DNA from 3 places in the Sporosarcina sp. Y1011 genome. Region 2 is predicted to be linked to each of the others. Evidence: predicted binding sites of a transcription regulator. Region 2 holds the regulator's gene; each other region holds the start of a gene.

Region 1 (4,598 bases), on a different contig from region 2:
GTAAAAGTACGACTATTAAACATATTATTGGATTGATGAATCCCCATAGCGGAGAAATCCGAGTGAATGGGGTGACGTTCAGCGAGGATTCCGAAAAGTATAGAAAGGCGTTCACTTATATTCCAGAAACGCCAATTCTTTATGAAGAGTTGACGCTCAAGGAGCATCTGGAGTTAACAGCAATGGCGTACGGTCTTGATAAAAAAGTGTTTGATGCTCGTTCGGATGAGCTATTGAAAGAATTCCGTATGGAGAAGCGTTTAAACTGGTTTCCTGCACATTTTTCAAAAGGGATGCGCCAAAAAGTAATGATTATGTGTGCATTTCTCGTCAATCCTTCTTTATATATTATTGATGAGCCATTTGTAGGTCTTGATCCGATTGCTATCAAATCACTGTTGGAACAGATGACGGAAAGAACAGAAAACGGGGCTTCCATCCTCATGTCGACCCATGTGTTGTCGACCGCGGAAAAACATTGCGACAGGATCATTTTGCTGCACGAAGGACGAGTGCGGGCGGAAGGGACGATGGATGACTTGAGAAAAGCATTCGGACGACCAGGAGCATCATTGGATGACTTGTATATTGCGATGACAGAGGATCATGACAATGAACAATTTGCGTGAAATATGGGGTTCTCGGTTCGTCCATTATATAACCGAACTTCAAAAGTATTTGAAATATGTATTTACGGGACACTTGGCAATTGTTCTTGTTTTTACAATTGGAGCGGGGGGATACACGTATAGTGAGTGGCTAAAAGAAGTGCCAGCAGACTTTCCAGCGGCTCTACTGACGGCTGTCATACTTGGTGCTGTCCTTGCTATATCACCACCCGTGACACTCTTGAAACCGGCAGATACGGTATACTTTTTGCCGCTAGAAAATAAACTAAGTTCTTATATAAAACGATCTTTAAGTTGGAGCTTTTTCTCACAATTGCCATTGCCTTTTATTCTTTATATAGTGGCACTCCCGTTACTTTCTGCCACGGGGACTGGAACGAAAACAGAATTCATCGCCATCGCAATCTTCATAGTGCTTATTAAGTGGGCATTCGTTGAGTCGGAATATAATTTCAGGCATGTTTTAGATGGAGAAAAGGTCTGGTTGGACAGGGCCCTGCGGTTTTTATTGGCGGGAATACTTATTTATGCTTTCCTTGTAGGAAGTTTCCTTTACATTCCAGTTATTGCAGTCCTTATCGGAATGTACAACTTCTACTGGCGGAAAAAGAGGATGGTAAAGCCTTTCCCATACGATCACTTTATTTCACTTGAACAGAATCGTATGATGCGGTTTTACCGGTTCGCTAACTACTTTACGGACGTTCCGCATCTGAAAGGATCCGTTAGTAGAAGAGGTTGGCTTGGATTTATAACAGGTTCTCCCACTTTCGGCAAGAGTGTTTCACAGACCTACCTGATTAAGCGTACATTTATTCGAACGGATGATATTTTTTGGTTATGGGTGAGGTTGACTGTAATTTCAGCACTTGGTGCGATATTCATTCCATTCCCAATTGTTGTATTCATTTTCTCTGGGGCGCTTGCATTTGCCTCGGCAGTTCAGCTTATTTATGCATTGCGTGCGGGGGATGATTTCCGAATGGATATGCTGTTTCCTGAGAAGGAAGACACGCGACCTGGCTCAATTAGGAAAATCGTTCGTTCGGTTCAATGGATTCAAGCAGCGGTTGTTACAGTTGCTTCCCTATATCTTTATGGAGTCTCGACAATACCATTTCTAGTAGGGGCTGTCATTCTCATTACTTCTGAAGCTACTATTAGATTGACTGGGGAAAAGAAGGAAGACGAATAAGGTAAATTCATCCCGTTTGTAAGTAATTGCAGACGGGATTTATCTTTTGTAAAAGTTTAAAAATAGAATATTCAAAAAACCCTTGCAACTTCTCTCTGAAATTAGATATACTATATAAAAGGCATCAGGGGTGAGAGCGATGGAGAACAACTATTCATATGCCGAGTTTTTGAAGGCCGTCGGAAAAAACAGTTCTTCGCTTCAAGCGGAAAAGTTGTTGAATGAAATTTATTTGGATCTTTTCTTAAAACATTTACACAGGGAGCAGACGAAGTATCGACTCGCGGTTTTAATTGATGCAGCACTCGATTGTCGGGATGAAAGCGCCTTCTTATTGTATTCAGAAAGACTTGTTAAAATTGAAGAGAATGATTGAAAAGTGAGTTGACGCTACATGTTGAATAGACATGCAGCGTTTTTTTTCGCTTTAATTAGAAAATAAATCCATTGAAAAACGTATGTTCGCTTTTTACTCGTCAAAAGATGGGTAAAGTGATAAGATAGAAGTAGTATATATGGGAGTGACTTCGATGAACCAAAAATTTAAATTGCAAGCCCCTTACACTCCACAAGGCGATCAGCCGTATGCAATTGCGAAGCTTTTGGAGGGTCATGAACGGGGAGAGAAGCACCAGACTTTACTCGGTGCAACTGGAACCGGAAAAACATTCACAGTCTCGAACGTCTTAACAGAAATTAATAAACCAACACTTGTCATTGCCCACAACAAAACACTTGCTGGTCAATTATATAGTGAATTTAAAGAATTTTTCCCTGATAACGCTGTTGAGTACTTTGTCAGTTTCTATGATTACTATCAGCCGGAAGCATACATCGCTCATACAGATACCTTCATTGAAAAAGACTCAAGTATAAACGATGAAATTGATAAGTTGCGACACTCGGCTACATCTTCTTTATTTGAACGGAATGATGTACTAATCGTCGCTTCCGTCTCATGCATTTATGGTCTCGGTTCCCCGACAGAATATAATGAACATGTAGTATCGCTGCGACCGGGAATGGAGATTGGACGCAATGAGTTGCTCCGTAAATTTGTAGATATTCAATACGAACGGAATGATATAAGTTTTACACGCGGTACATTCAGGGTGCGCGGCGATGTTGTCGAACTTTTGCCAGCTTCACAGGATGAACAATGCCTCCGAATCGAGTTTTTTGGCGATGAAATTGAACGCATTCGTGAAGTGGATTCACTTACTGGTGAAATCCTGGGTGAACGAGAACACGTTGCCATTTTTCCAGCATCCCATTTCGTTACGGGTGATGACAAAATGGTAAAGGCAATTGAAAATATTGAAATAGAACTAGAAGAACGTTTGAAAGAATTCCGCAGTCAAGACAAGCTTTTAGAAGCGCAGCGCCTTGAACAGAGGACGCGATATGACCTTGAAATGATGAGGGAAATGGGTTTCTGTTCTGGTATAGAGAACTATTCCCGCCATTTGACACTTCGTCCGCCGGGGGCAACACCCTACACGCTCCTTGACTATTTTCCAGATGATTTCCTAGTCATTGTAGATGAAAGTCATGTCTCACTTCCTCAAATACGTGGAATGTATAACGGTGACCAGGCAAGGAAGAAAGTACTTGTGGAACATGGTTTTCGTTTACCTTCAGCGCTTGACAACAGGCCGCTAACTTTCCAGGAATTTGAAGGTCATGTACATGAAGCTATTTATGTTTCTGCAACACCCGGTCCTTACGAAATTGAACATACACCCGAAATGATTCAGCAAATTATTCGTCCAACAGGTCTACTGGATCCGACGATTGAAGTCCGTCCAATTAATGGACAAATAGATGACTTGATTGGTCAAATTAGAGAACGGACGAAAAATAACGAACGGGTACTAATTACGACATTGACGAAGAAAATGTCAGAGGATTTAACTGACTACCTAAAAGAAATTGGTATAAAAGTACAGTATCTTCATTCTGAGATCAAGACGCTTGAACGAATTGAAATAATTCGGGAACTGAGAATTGGAACATATGACGTACTAATCGGCATTAACCTTTTGAGAGAAGGAATCGATATTCCGGAAGTATCACTTGTTGTGATTCTAGACGCGGATAAGGAAGGATTCCTTCGTTCCGAGCGTGCTCTCATCCAGACGATGGGGCGTGCAGCACGTAATTCAAATGGTCACGTCATCTTGTATGCCGACCGAATGACGGATTCCATGACGAAAGCGATTGATGAAACCCGTCGACGCCGTGATATTCAAAGAGAATATAACGTGAAACATGGCATAACACCGACAACTATTAAGAAAGAAATTCGCGACGTCATCCGTGCAACGCTCGTATCTGAAGAAGCAATTACTTATCTAGAAAAGGTGACACAAGGCAAGAAACTGACGAAGGACGAAAAAATGACACTTCTAGTAACTCTAGAGAAAGAGATGAAAGAAGCTGCAAAAGCACTCGACTTCGAACGTGCTGCTGAAATTAGGGATACGATCTTGGAGTTGAAGTCTGAAAGGTAGGATTTTATGAAAAATAAAGAAATCGTCATACAGGGCGCACGTGCGCATAACTTGAAAAATATAGATGTGAAGATTCCTCGTGATCAACTAGTCGTTATGACCGGCCTTTCCGGCTCCGGGAAATCTTCACTTGCTTTCGATACAATTTACGCTGAAGGGCAAAGAAGGTATGTTGAATCTTTGTCCTCTTACGCCAGACAGTTTTTAGGACAAATGGACAAGCCTGACGTTGATGTTATTGAAGGGCTATCGCCCGCGATT
Region 2 (4,598 bases):
AATCTGTTGAGTCATTGTGTACATCCTTTCCCGTGATGTCTATTTATCTTCATATCCTAGTTTAGACAATCAGCGCGGTGATTGCAAAGTTCAATTTAGGTATTTGCCGTTACGTGCGTTTTTCACCTTGTCGGGTGTCACGTCATTTCCTTCTGGATCAAGCACTTTGACATGCTCGATTGTGTCCCGCATCGATGAGCGGAAAGTCTCAAGATATTCTTTCCGCAATTGTGTTTGTTCTTTAGCTTCTTCGATAGATAGACCTGTTGTCTTCGATTTCTTTGAGAGTTCATTAATTCGTTTGATTTTATCTGGTGATAGCATATTTTTTCCTCCATTTTGCGTTATAAATACAAACGTATACAAAAAAAACAGAAAGTGCAATAAATCAGACTCCCTGCTCTGTTTCATATTCTTTAAAGCGCCGATGGACAGTCGCTTTACTGATGTTGTGACCGAGCCCTTTCAAGACGCCCGTAATTTCTTCATAAGTCAGCCCTTTTTCTCTCAAAGAGACAATTTCACTGATTGGCACTTCGATACGCTCTCGGCCTTCAACGTTTCCTCTGTTTTTCAAATTGCGTTCAGGACGATACCCCTCCCTGACAGCACGTTTCATGCCCCGTCTAATTTTGGCGTTGTGCACTTTCCGTTGATATTCTTCAACTACTGCCAAAATTTCAAGTAACATCGTATCCATTTCATTAAGTGCAATTGGCCCACTATCATTGCGTGAAAAAACGGCTGTGTCTGTTTTCAACAACAGGTGCAAGACAGCCATCCTAGCATTCCCACGTCCGAGCCTCGTCTCATCTTGTATCAGTACTGCATCTACTTCTTCATCGCGGATGTAATCCAGCATACTAAGCAATCCTTCTCGGTCAATGTCGTAACCGCTATGTTTGTCCTCGAATGTAGCGACAAGTTCTAAATTGAGTTCACTAGCCAAATCTTCAAGTTCCTCTTCTTGCCTCGTAAGTGATAGTTCCTGCGTTTCTTTTTCTGTGCTCACTCGGCAATAAATGACGCACTTCTTTCGCGGCTCATTCATCAGTACCACCGGCCAGTTGTACACTGTCGTCTTCATGTGTCTGTATAGTTGGCAAAAGCAAATCTTCTCCCTTCTTGATTGTGGCAGAGGACAGATTATTTAGAGTCATCACTTCTTTAATCCATTTCTCTGACGACATGTTTTTCGAGTGGTGAAATGCAAGGCCCCAGAGCGTGTCCCCTTCAGTAATTGTAATTGTTGTGACTTCAGCTTGCTTCGTTTCATATTTACCAACTCCTATAATTGCAAAACCTAAACATAAAATAACAATAAATATACCATAACCATTGTTTTTAATGAAAGTCATCATTTCTCCCCCTTGCGAATGTTTGTTCGTATCACTGTTTTCATTATAGGAAATACAAAACTGGATGTCAACACTTATTAGAACTTGTGTTTGCCATTCCTATAGTGGGCTGATATAATGAATCTATTGAAATAACTCGAATTTCGGTGAGACTTTCACGATTTTTGATTGTTGTAAGAATTTTAGTTAAGGGGTGATTGTTGTGAAGAAAATCTCAAAAAGACAGGAAGACATTTTGACATTCATTAAATCAGAGGTAAAGAAAAAAGGGTATCCACCTTCCGTAAGGGAAATTGGGGAGGCTGTGGGGCTAGCTTCAAGTTCAACTGTTCACGGTCATCTAGCTCGTTTAGAAAGCAAGGGCTTCATTAGAAGAGACCCGACTAAACCTAGAGCAATCGAAGTCCTGGATCCTGAAGGGTTGGAAACGATGAAACCCGGAGTTCTACATGTCCCTCTTGTCGGTAAAGTTACTGCAGGTCTTCCGATTACAGCCATTGAAAACATTGAAGAGTACTTCCCTCTCCCTGAATCGTACGGCACTTCGGAGGACAACCTCTTTATGCTTGAGATTGTTGGGAATAGTATGATTGAAGCAGGAATCCTTAATGGAGATTATGTTATCGTTAAACAGCAACAGTCAGCTAATAATGGTGAGATTGTCGTAGCAATGACAGAAGATGATGAAGCGACAGTGAAGCGGTTCTTCAAGGAAAAAAATTATTTCCGTCTTCAACCTGAAAATGAATCTATGGATCCAATTATTCTCGATAATGTATCGATACTTGGTAAAGTCGTTGGCGTTTATCGTACGATTCATTAAGGGTAGACATGGAATTTCGCGTAATATTCATCTGCAATGCCAGACTATCTAATACTCTCACAAATACGAAAGAGCTATTCCTCTATTATGAAGGAATAGCTCTTTGTTATTTCCCTATTAAATTTTCCTTAACCAGTCTTCCTATGGATGACAACACAGCCACTTTCACATGCTCGTATGTGAGGCCCCCTTGAACGTATGCGGTATAAGGAGGTCTGATTGGACCATCTGCCGTAAGCTCTATGCTTGACCCTTGGATGAACGTGCCCGCCGCCATGATAACATCGTCCGTATAACCCGGCATATAAGAGGGCTCAGGTGCGTAGTGAGCATTGATGGGCGAGTTCTGCTGAATTGACTGGCAGAATGCGATCATTTGATTGGCATTTCTGAAAGATACAGACTGAATTAAATCGGTTCTTTTTTGCGTGTAATGCGGTGTTGTCTCGAGTCCAAAACTTTCGAGGAGCGCTGCCGTGAAGAGCGCACCTTTCACTGCCTGGCTAACAACATGCGGTGCCAGGAAAAATCCTTGGTACATCTCCCGTAGAGTATCAAGCGACGCCCCAGCTTCCGCTCCAAGACCAGGAGATGTCATTCGAAACGCACACTTCTCCACAAGATCTGCACGACCGGCAATATAGCCACCAGTTCTTGCAATGCCGCCGCCTGGATTTTTAATGAGCGACCCTGCCATCAGGTCGGCACCGACTTCTGTGGGCTCTTTCTCTTCGACAAATTCACCATAGCAGTTGTCGACAAAGACGACCAGGTCAGGATTGATGGCTTTTACTTTAAGGATCATTTCACCGATTTCATCCACCATAAAGGATGGACGATCTGAATAGCCTTTTGAGCGCTGGATTCCTATAATTTTTGTTTTAGCATGGATATTTTTCGATACTTCTTCAAAGTTGACCGTTCCATCATCATTTAGCTCAATGTGTTTATATGTAATGCCGTAATCCAGAAGCGATCCAGTATCTTTCCCTTTTCCTGATACGATGGATTCCAAGGTATCATAAGGTTTTCCTGTGATATAGAGCAATTCGTCACCTGGGCGAAGAATTCCAAAAAGACTAATTGAAATTGCATGGGTCCCTGAAATAATCTGGTTGCGAACGAGACAGTCCTCCGTTTTGAATACATCGGCATAGACTTGTTCCAACACGTCACGCCCTGTATCATCATATCCATAACCAGTTGTGCCATGCAAGTGAAAATCGCTTACTCTATTTTTGCGGAATGCGTTCAGCACTTTCCGTTGATTATAAAAAGCAGTTCTTTCAACACTTTTAAAAAAAGGTGCAAGTTTTCCTTCGATACGTTCAGCATCTTCAAGCAATAAATCTTCTTGTTCAGTCACCATGATTGTATTCCTCATCTCATTAAATAGTCACTATATATCTTATCAGTCTGTTCACGGAGGTCAATGTTTACAGAACTGTTCATTGAAAAATCACGAATACCTGTTAGAATTTTAGGGGTCTATTGATTGGAGGCAATACATTGGCTTGGGACGTTTTTAGCTTGATCGGTACTGCGGCATTTGCCATTTCGGGTGCAATTGTTGCAATGGAAGAAGAATATGATATTTTTGGCGTTTATATCTTGGGGATAGTCACCGCATTTGGCGGAGGTGCTGTTCGTAATGTTTTGATAGGCGTACCTGTTTTATGGAATCAAGAATTCCTCTTTATTGTTGCTACTGTTTTAATAACCGTTATTTTCTTTTTCTCAAGATTTCTTCTTGCTCATTGGAACAAATGGGGAAATTACTTTGATGCAATCGGGTTGGCTACGTTCGCCATTCAAGGTGCGATGCTTGCCGTTCAATTGGACATGTCGCTCTATGCAATTATAGTGGCAGCTGTTCTTACAGGAGCTGGCGGCGGTGTCATCCGTGACCTGTTGGCTGGTCGGAAGCCACTTGTCTTTAAACGGGACTTCTATGCTGTATGGGCTGTGGGCGCGGGTCTTGCAGTCGGTCTTGGTCTGTATGAGTATGACATAGCCCTTTATGCATTACTTGTGGTAACCGCGGGACTGCGTATTTTATCGCTCATCTTCCAATGGAAACTACCAATTCGTAAATTATCCTAAAAAGGCGGAAATGGATTGAAGCATCCATTTCCGCCTTTTTTCACTCAAGCTCTTCTTTTAAAATAACAGGTTTCGATGGGACATATGTGGAAATCGCATGCTTGTAAATGAGTTGTTGTTTCCCGTCTGATTCTAGTAGAACGGTATAATTATCATACGATTTTATAAGTCCTTTCAACTGAAATCCATTCAGTAAAAATACCGTTACAAATGTATTATTCTTTCGTAACGAGTTTAAAAAAGTTTCTTGCATATTAACCTGTTTCATACGTCGAGTCCTCCAGTTGTCATAACTATATTTCTACTGCCTACTT
Region 3 (4,598 bases), on a different contig from region 2:
CGACAGCAGTCTTTTACGACAACGTAGTGAATGCATGGGCTTACGCTGGTGGGAAAGTAGAAAATGGCTATTGGATCGTTTCAACCAAAAATCCATCCGTATTTACGGTCATGACTGCAAATGTTGCATTCAAAGATACGACCAAACACTGGGCTAAAAAGGAGATTGACTCCATAGCTGCGCGCTTTATTACAGAAGGAAAAACAGCAGAATTATTTGCACCTGAACAAAAATTGACGCGTGCAGAATTTGCCGTCCTTCTGGTAAGAGCACTCCAAGTGCCATTGGAAGACTATAAAGGAACATTTAAGGATGTCCCATCTTCGAAAAAATGGGCAGCGCAACAAATTGAAGCGGCTTATCGCACAGGTATCGTACATGGCAAGGACGACAGGTCTTTCGATCCGGATGCAGATATTACACGTGAGCAAATGGCAGCCATGATGATGCGTGCTGTTGACTATTCAAATCCAAAACTGACGCTGAATTTGCCTCAAAACGACAAATTCAAGGATGACTCGAAAATTAACAATTATGCGAAAAAAGCAGTGAGCAACGCAAACATACTGGGCTTGATCCATGGTCGATCAAACGGAACATTCGACCCCAAAAAGCAAACTACTAGAGCAGAAACAGCGGTAGTTCTATATCGCATGCTGGACAAACTGGATTCTGCTGAAAAATAGGAACTAAAAAGGCTTCCGCTTTGTTGGAAGCCTTTTTCCTGTAATACACATCATACTACTCATGTTGAATGCTCTGTGCTGCTTGTGAAAGGCTCACAAGAAGATATTAGGAATTCACTGTAGATTGCCCTAACTCTTTCCTCTGACACTATTAGTTTTGTACGTGTTAAATCATATTTCGCATTGTTTACCAAAGGTTTTAAAAAGTCTATATAAATTATACTATTGGATAATTGCAGCACTCGTATTATCAGCATTTGGATTAATGTTTTACTCCGCGTTTACAGGTGACTCGCAACTAATTAGTATAATCGGAATTGGGGCTATTTTATTATTTGTACAAATTTATTATTCGATTAGTTTAAAACCTAATAGCGATTTAAATACCGGGGTTTATACAATGTTTGACTTTCGAAATATATCTTGAAATTAAGCATCAGTAAAAGTGTACCGTTCATTTCCTTCTTCCAAAACTTTGAGTCGAACACTTAGCAAAGAGTCTACTTCTGGTAACTCTTGTTAAGTGTTTATTTGTTGTTGCAATACGAACGTACATTCCATATACTGATTAAAAGAGGAGGGAACAGATGTGCGTGTTGAATTGATTAAGTCGATGGATCGGAATTATGTCTTAGATATGATGTACATATCAAAAGACGGTGAAATAAGCAAACATAGAATCAAGGTGCTACAGGTGGGTGAGGTATCATTCCGAGCCTATTGTCATCTTCGCGGGTCCAGAAGAACTTTTACGATTGATAACGTGCTAGCGCTTGTTCCCATGGTATATAAAGAAAGCCTGGTGATTTAGGTCGTGCGATTCATTCCATCTGGGTCAATACCTTATTTCGAAAACATGATTTACTTACCGATAATAATTACTGTATTGGAAAAGGATCGTGGAGAAATCGAAATTGGTTCATTCAAATTGAAAAAACCTTATGTCGATATTATTGAAGGTGCACTAAAGACTGCAAGGCATGAAATGAAAGAAACGAATTTATATTTGAAGCGTAATAAAATGAAAGTAATTAAAAGGCTGAATGATGGAACGTTTACAGAGTACCTATTTATGCATGATGGTCACGAAGAGCGACGGAAATATTTAAACATACGGTTACGAAACAGAACCGAGGAATTGATAAGCATCTATTTTACGAAGTCCGGAGAACACCATACCAAAGGAGCTGTTATTTCATGAGCGAACGTCAAAGAAATATTTTAGAATACATTAAAAGCTACACAGCAGAAAACCTATATCCACCAACGATTAGGGAGATTGCTAAAGCAGTCGGACTCAAATCACCATCTACAGTTCACGGTCATTTAGATAGGATGAGGGAAAACGGGTTTATCAACTTTGTTAATTCATCACCACGCACTTTGACAGTTGTTAGTTAAATGCATTCGATATATAAGGGGCAACCAAATAAACAAATCGCCTGTATCGATATGATGAGCTTCTATGCGAGCTGCATGGCTACGTTGCACAATTTAGATGTTCGTACTGTGCCAATCGCGGTCGTCGGAAACCTACAACAAAAAGGTTCAGTCGTACTTGCGGCCAGTCCCGCTATGAAAAAGAAATTTCGTATAAAGACAGGTAATCGATTATTTGAAATCCCTAGCCATCCCGAAATCCGTTTGTTTGAACCAAAAATGTCGTATTTCCTCAAAATGTCTATGGCAATCACACATATCCTCCACAATTACGTGCCTGCAGAGGCTATACATGTCTACTCGGTCGATGAATCGTTTATTGACCTAACGGGAACCGAGAAGCTCTGGGGTGACCCGGTGGAAACAGTTAAAGATATACAAGCAGAAATACTGGAAACTCTAAATTTACCATCAACGGCTGGTATGGGGCCAAATATGTTAATGGCAAAATTGGCACTGGATTTGGAAGCAAAGAAAACAAGTTTTGCGAAGTGGGAATTTGAGGATATACCGTCGAAGCTATGGCCTGTTGCACCGTTGAGTGAAATGTGGGGAATTGGTCGACAGACGGAGAAATCTCTAAATAATATGGGTATCTTCTCAGTTGGCGATCTTGCGCACACATCGCTAGAACGGCTCGAGAAAAAGTTTGGTGTAATGGGAAATCAATACTATTATCATGCCTGGGGGATTGACCTGTCCGAGTTGGGCGCACCTCTACTGGAAGGTCAAGTGAAGAGCTATGGTAAGGGTCAAACGCTTTATAGGGATTATGTAACCCGCGAATCTGTACTTGTGGTTATTCTAGAAATGTGTGAAGATGTTTCTCGTCGCGCAAGGGTGGCTGGGAAAGAGGGCAGGACCGTTCATCTAGGGATAGGATATAGCAAGCATTCTTTGGGTGGCGGATTTAGTCGTTCTCTTTCAATAGAAGAAGCTACAAATGACACAATGAATATTTACCGAGTTTGCATGGCTTTATTCGATAAATTTCATGATGGTCGTCCCGTGCGAAAAATCACAATTTCAATCACCAACCTTGAAGATGAAACATCAATGCAGCTAAGTTTTTTTGATGAGCATAAGGTTCGGAACCGTAAATTAGGCATGGTTATGGATGATATCCGAAATAAGTATGGATCCACAGCTATATTGAGGGCTGTGTCTCTAACGGATGACGGGACAGCGATTGGACGCTCTAAATTGGTTGGCGGACATAAGTAATGGGAGGTATATCATGATTCGAGATCGCGGAAGTATTAAATGGACGGCAATGATGTTGCCAGAGCATATTGTGGAATTGAGAAATTGGATGGATAAGGAGCATTATGTTGAATGCCCGGAGCTCAGTGATTGGGATTTACAATCTATCCAGGAAGAAATCGAAGTAGCGCATAAGCGCAAATGCCAAACGTTGATTAAGACTTGGAAGGACGGCAAGATTATGACACGCGGAGCCATAGTAGAAGTAATTGATGTGCAGTCTAGCTGTATTGTGCTCGATAACCCCTTTGGACCCGAGAGGATTCCATTTTCAGATATAGTCAGCGCACAATGTATGGAATGAAATAACAACGACCAATTCGATTAGGGAAAGGTCGTTTTTATTTTCGACATTCTCGAAATATTATTAAAGGTCTTCCTGACTATTTGATGTTCTATTGAAACAGACCATTCATATTAATTACACAGAAATGATTGTTACAGAAGAAGAAACAGCTTTCAATGTCCACGAGTCGAGAATTGGAATTTGTGGAAATCGATAAACTGAAAACCGTCGGCTTGATAAGAAATTAAAAAGGGGCTGTCTAATAAGTCCCTAAAATAAAACAGGTGGAGAAAAACGATTTGTTTTTCTCCACCTGTTTTTATGTTTTTACTAATTTTTCTCGAAAGTAGCTGGCGAATGCCTGCTACTTTTAGTAGGTTGTGGGCTAATGCCACAATCCCAAATTCTGTGTGGACCTCTTCGAGGCCCCCAGTAAAAATCTGCGAACGACCGATTGCCCTTGATGTGGCCAAAAACACTCTCTACGTTACGTTGTGCGTAGATGCGTGATTTCGTTTCACATTCAAGGGCTGCTTTTGCCTTTGCTTTCATTTCTTCATAAATGAGGTTCCATTGTACTTGGTCGGCTTTTGTACAGAGTGCTTTCAACGGACAATCTGAACAGTCTTCGCATTCGTACACTTTTAAACTTTGTACATACCCCGAGGCATTTTTCTTATTTACATATTTTTTGAATTCCACTCTACGCCCGTTTGGACAAATAAAATGATCTTCCTTATCGATGTAATCCCAATTTGCGCATGTGAAAAGATGTGTCCATTCAAACAAAACCGAAGCTAATTACTTTCTTCTTTACAAACTGTCCAGACGTTTGTCCTACTACAATGTGGGACTTAAAAGATTTGCAGCAATTAATGATGGAAAAAGGTATTTCAGAAGATGAGTACCTTATCCCAGCTGTC

The links. The regulator LexA, encoded in region 2, represses DNA repair genes until DNA is damaged. The targets are predictions, from matches to a motif close to CGAACATATGTTCG.
Region 1: uvrB (excinuclease ABC subunit UvrB) is a predicted target of LexA. The motif match lies at 2,276-2,289, and genes of this name have one in related genera.
Region 3: AC25Y5_RS17975 (YhjD family protein) is a predicted target of LexA. The motif match lies at 1,232-1,245, and genes of this name have one in related genera.

The regions. Positions count from the first base shown of each region.
Region 1 covers NZ_JBYHFP010000014.1:75,357-79,954, reverse strand. The annotation lists gene AC25Y5_RS14335 (ABC transporter ATP-binding protein) at 1-629, shown strand, start outside; gene AC25Y5_RS14330 (ABC transporter permease) at 613-1,824, shown strand; gene AC25Y5_RS14325 (IDEAL domain-containing protein) at 1,964-2,200, shown strand; gene uvrB (excinuclease ABC subunit UvrB) at 2,355-4,337, shown strand; gene uvrA (excinuclease ABC subunit UvrA) at 4,344-4,598, shown strand, end outside.
Region 2 covers NZ_JBYHFP010000003.1:55,777-60,374, forward strand. The annotation lists gene tkt (transketolase) at 1-15, opposite strand, end outside; gene AC25Y5_RS04505 (DUF896 domain-containing protein) at 91-324, opposite strand; gene AC25Y5_RS04510 (YneB family resolvase-like protein) at 389-1,051, opposite strand; gene yneA (cell division suppressor protein YneA) at 1,044-1,358, opposite strand; gene lexA (transcriptional repressor LexA) at 1,561-2,181, shown strand; gene AC25Y5_RS04525 (methionine gamma-lyase family protein) at 2,288-3,550, opposite strand; gene AC25Y5_RS04530 (trimeric intracellular cation channel family protein) at 3,691-4,284, shown strand; gene hfq (RNA chaperone Hfq) at 4,325-4,552, opposite strand; gene miaA (tRNA (adenosine(37)-N6)-dimethylallyltransferase MiaA) at 4,598-4,598, opposite strand, start outside.
Region 3 covers NZ_JBYHFP010000027.1:44-4,641, forward strand. The annotation lists partial or broken gene AC25Y5_RS17970 (S-layer homology domain-containing protein) at 1-686, shown strand, start outside; gene AC25Y5_RS17975 (YhjD family protein) at 1,501-1,887, shown strand; gene AC25Y5_RS17980 (LexA family protein) at 1,884-2,087, shown strand; gene AC25Y5_RS17985 (Y-family DNA polymerase) at 2,088-3,350, shown strand; gene AC25Y5_RS17990 (YolD-like family protein) at 3,364-3,693, shown strand; gene AC25Y5_RS17995 (transposase) at 4,006-4,464, opposite strand; gene AC25Y5_RS18000 (SCO family protein) at 4,449-4,598, shown strand, end outside.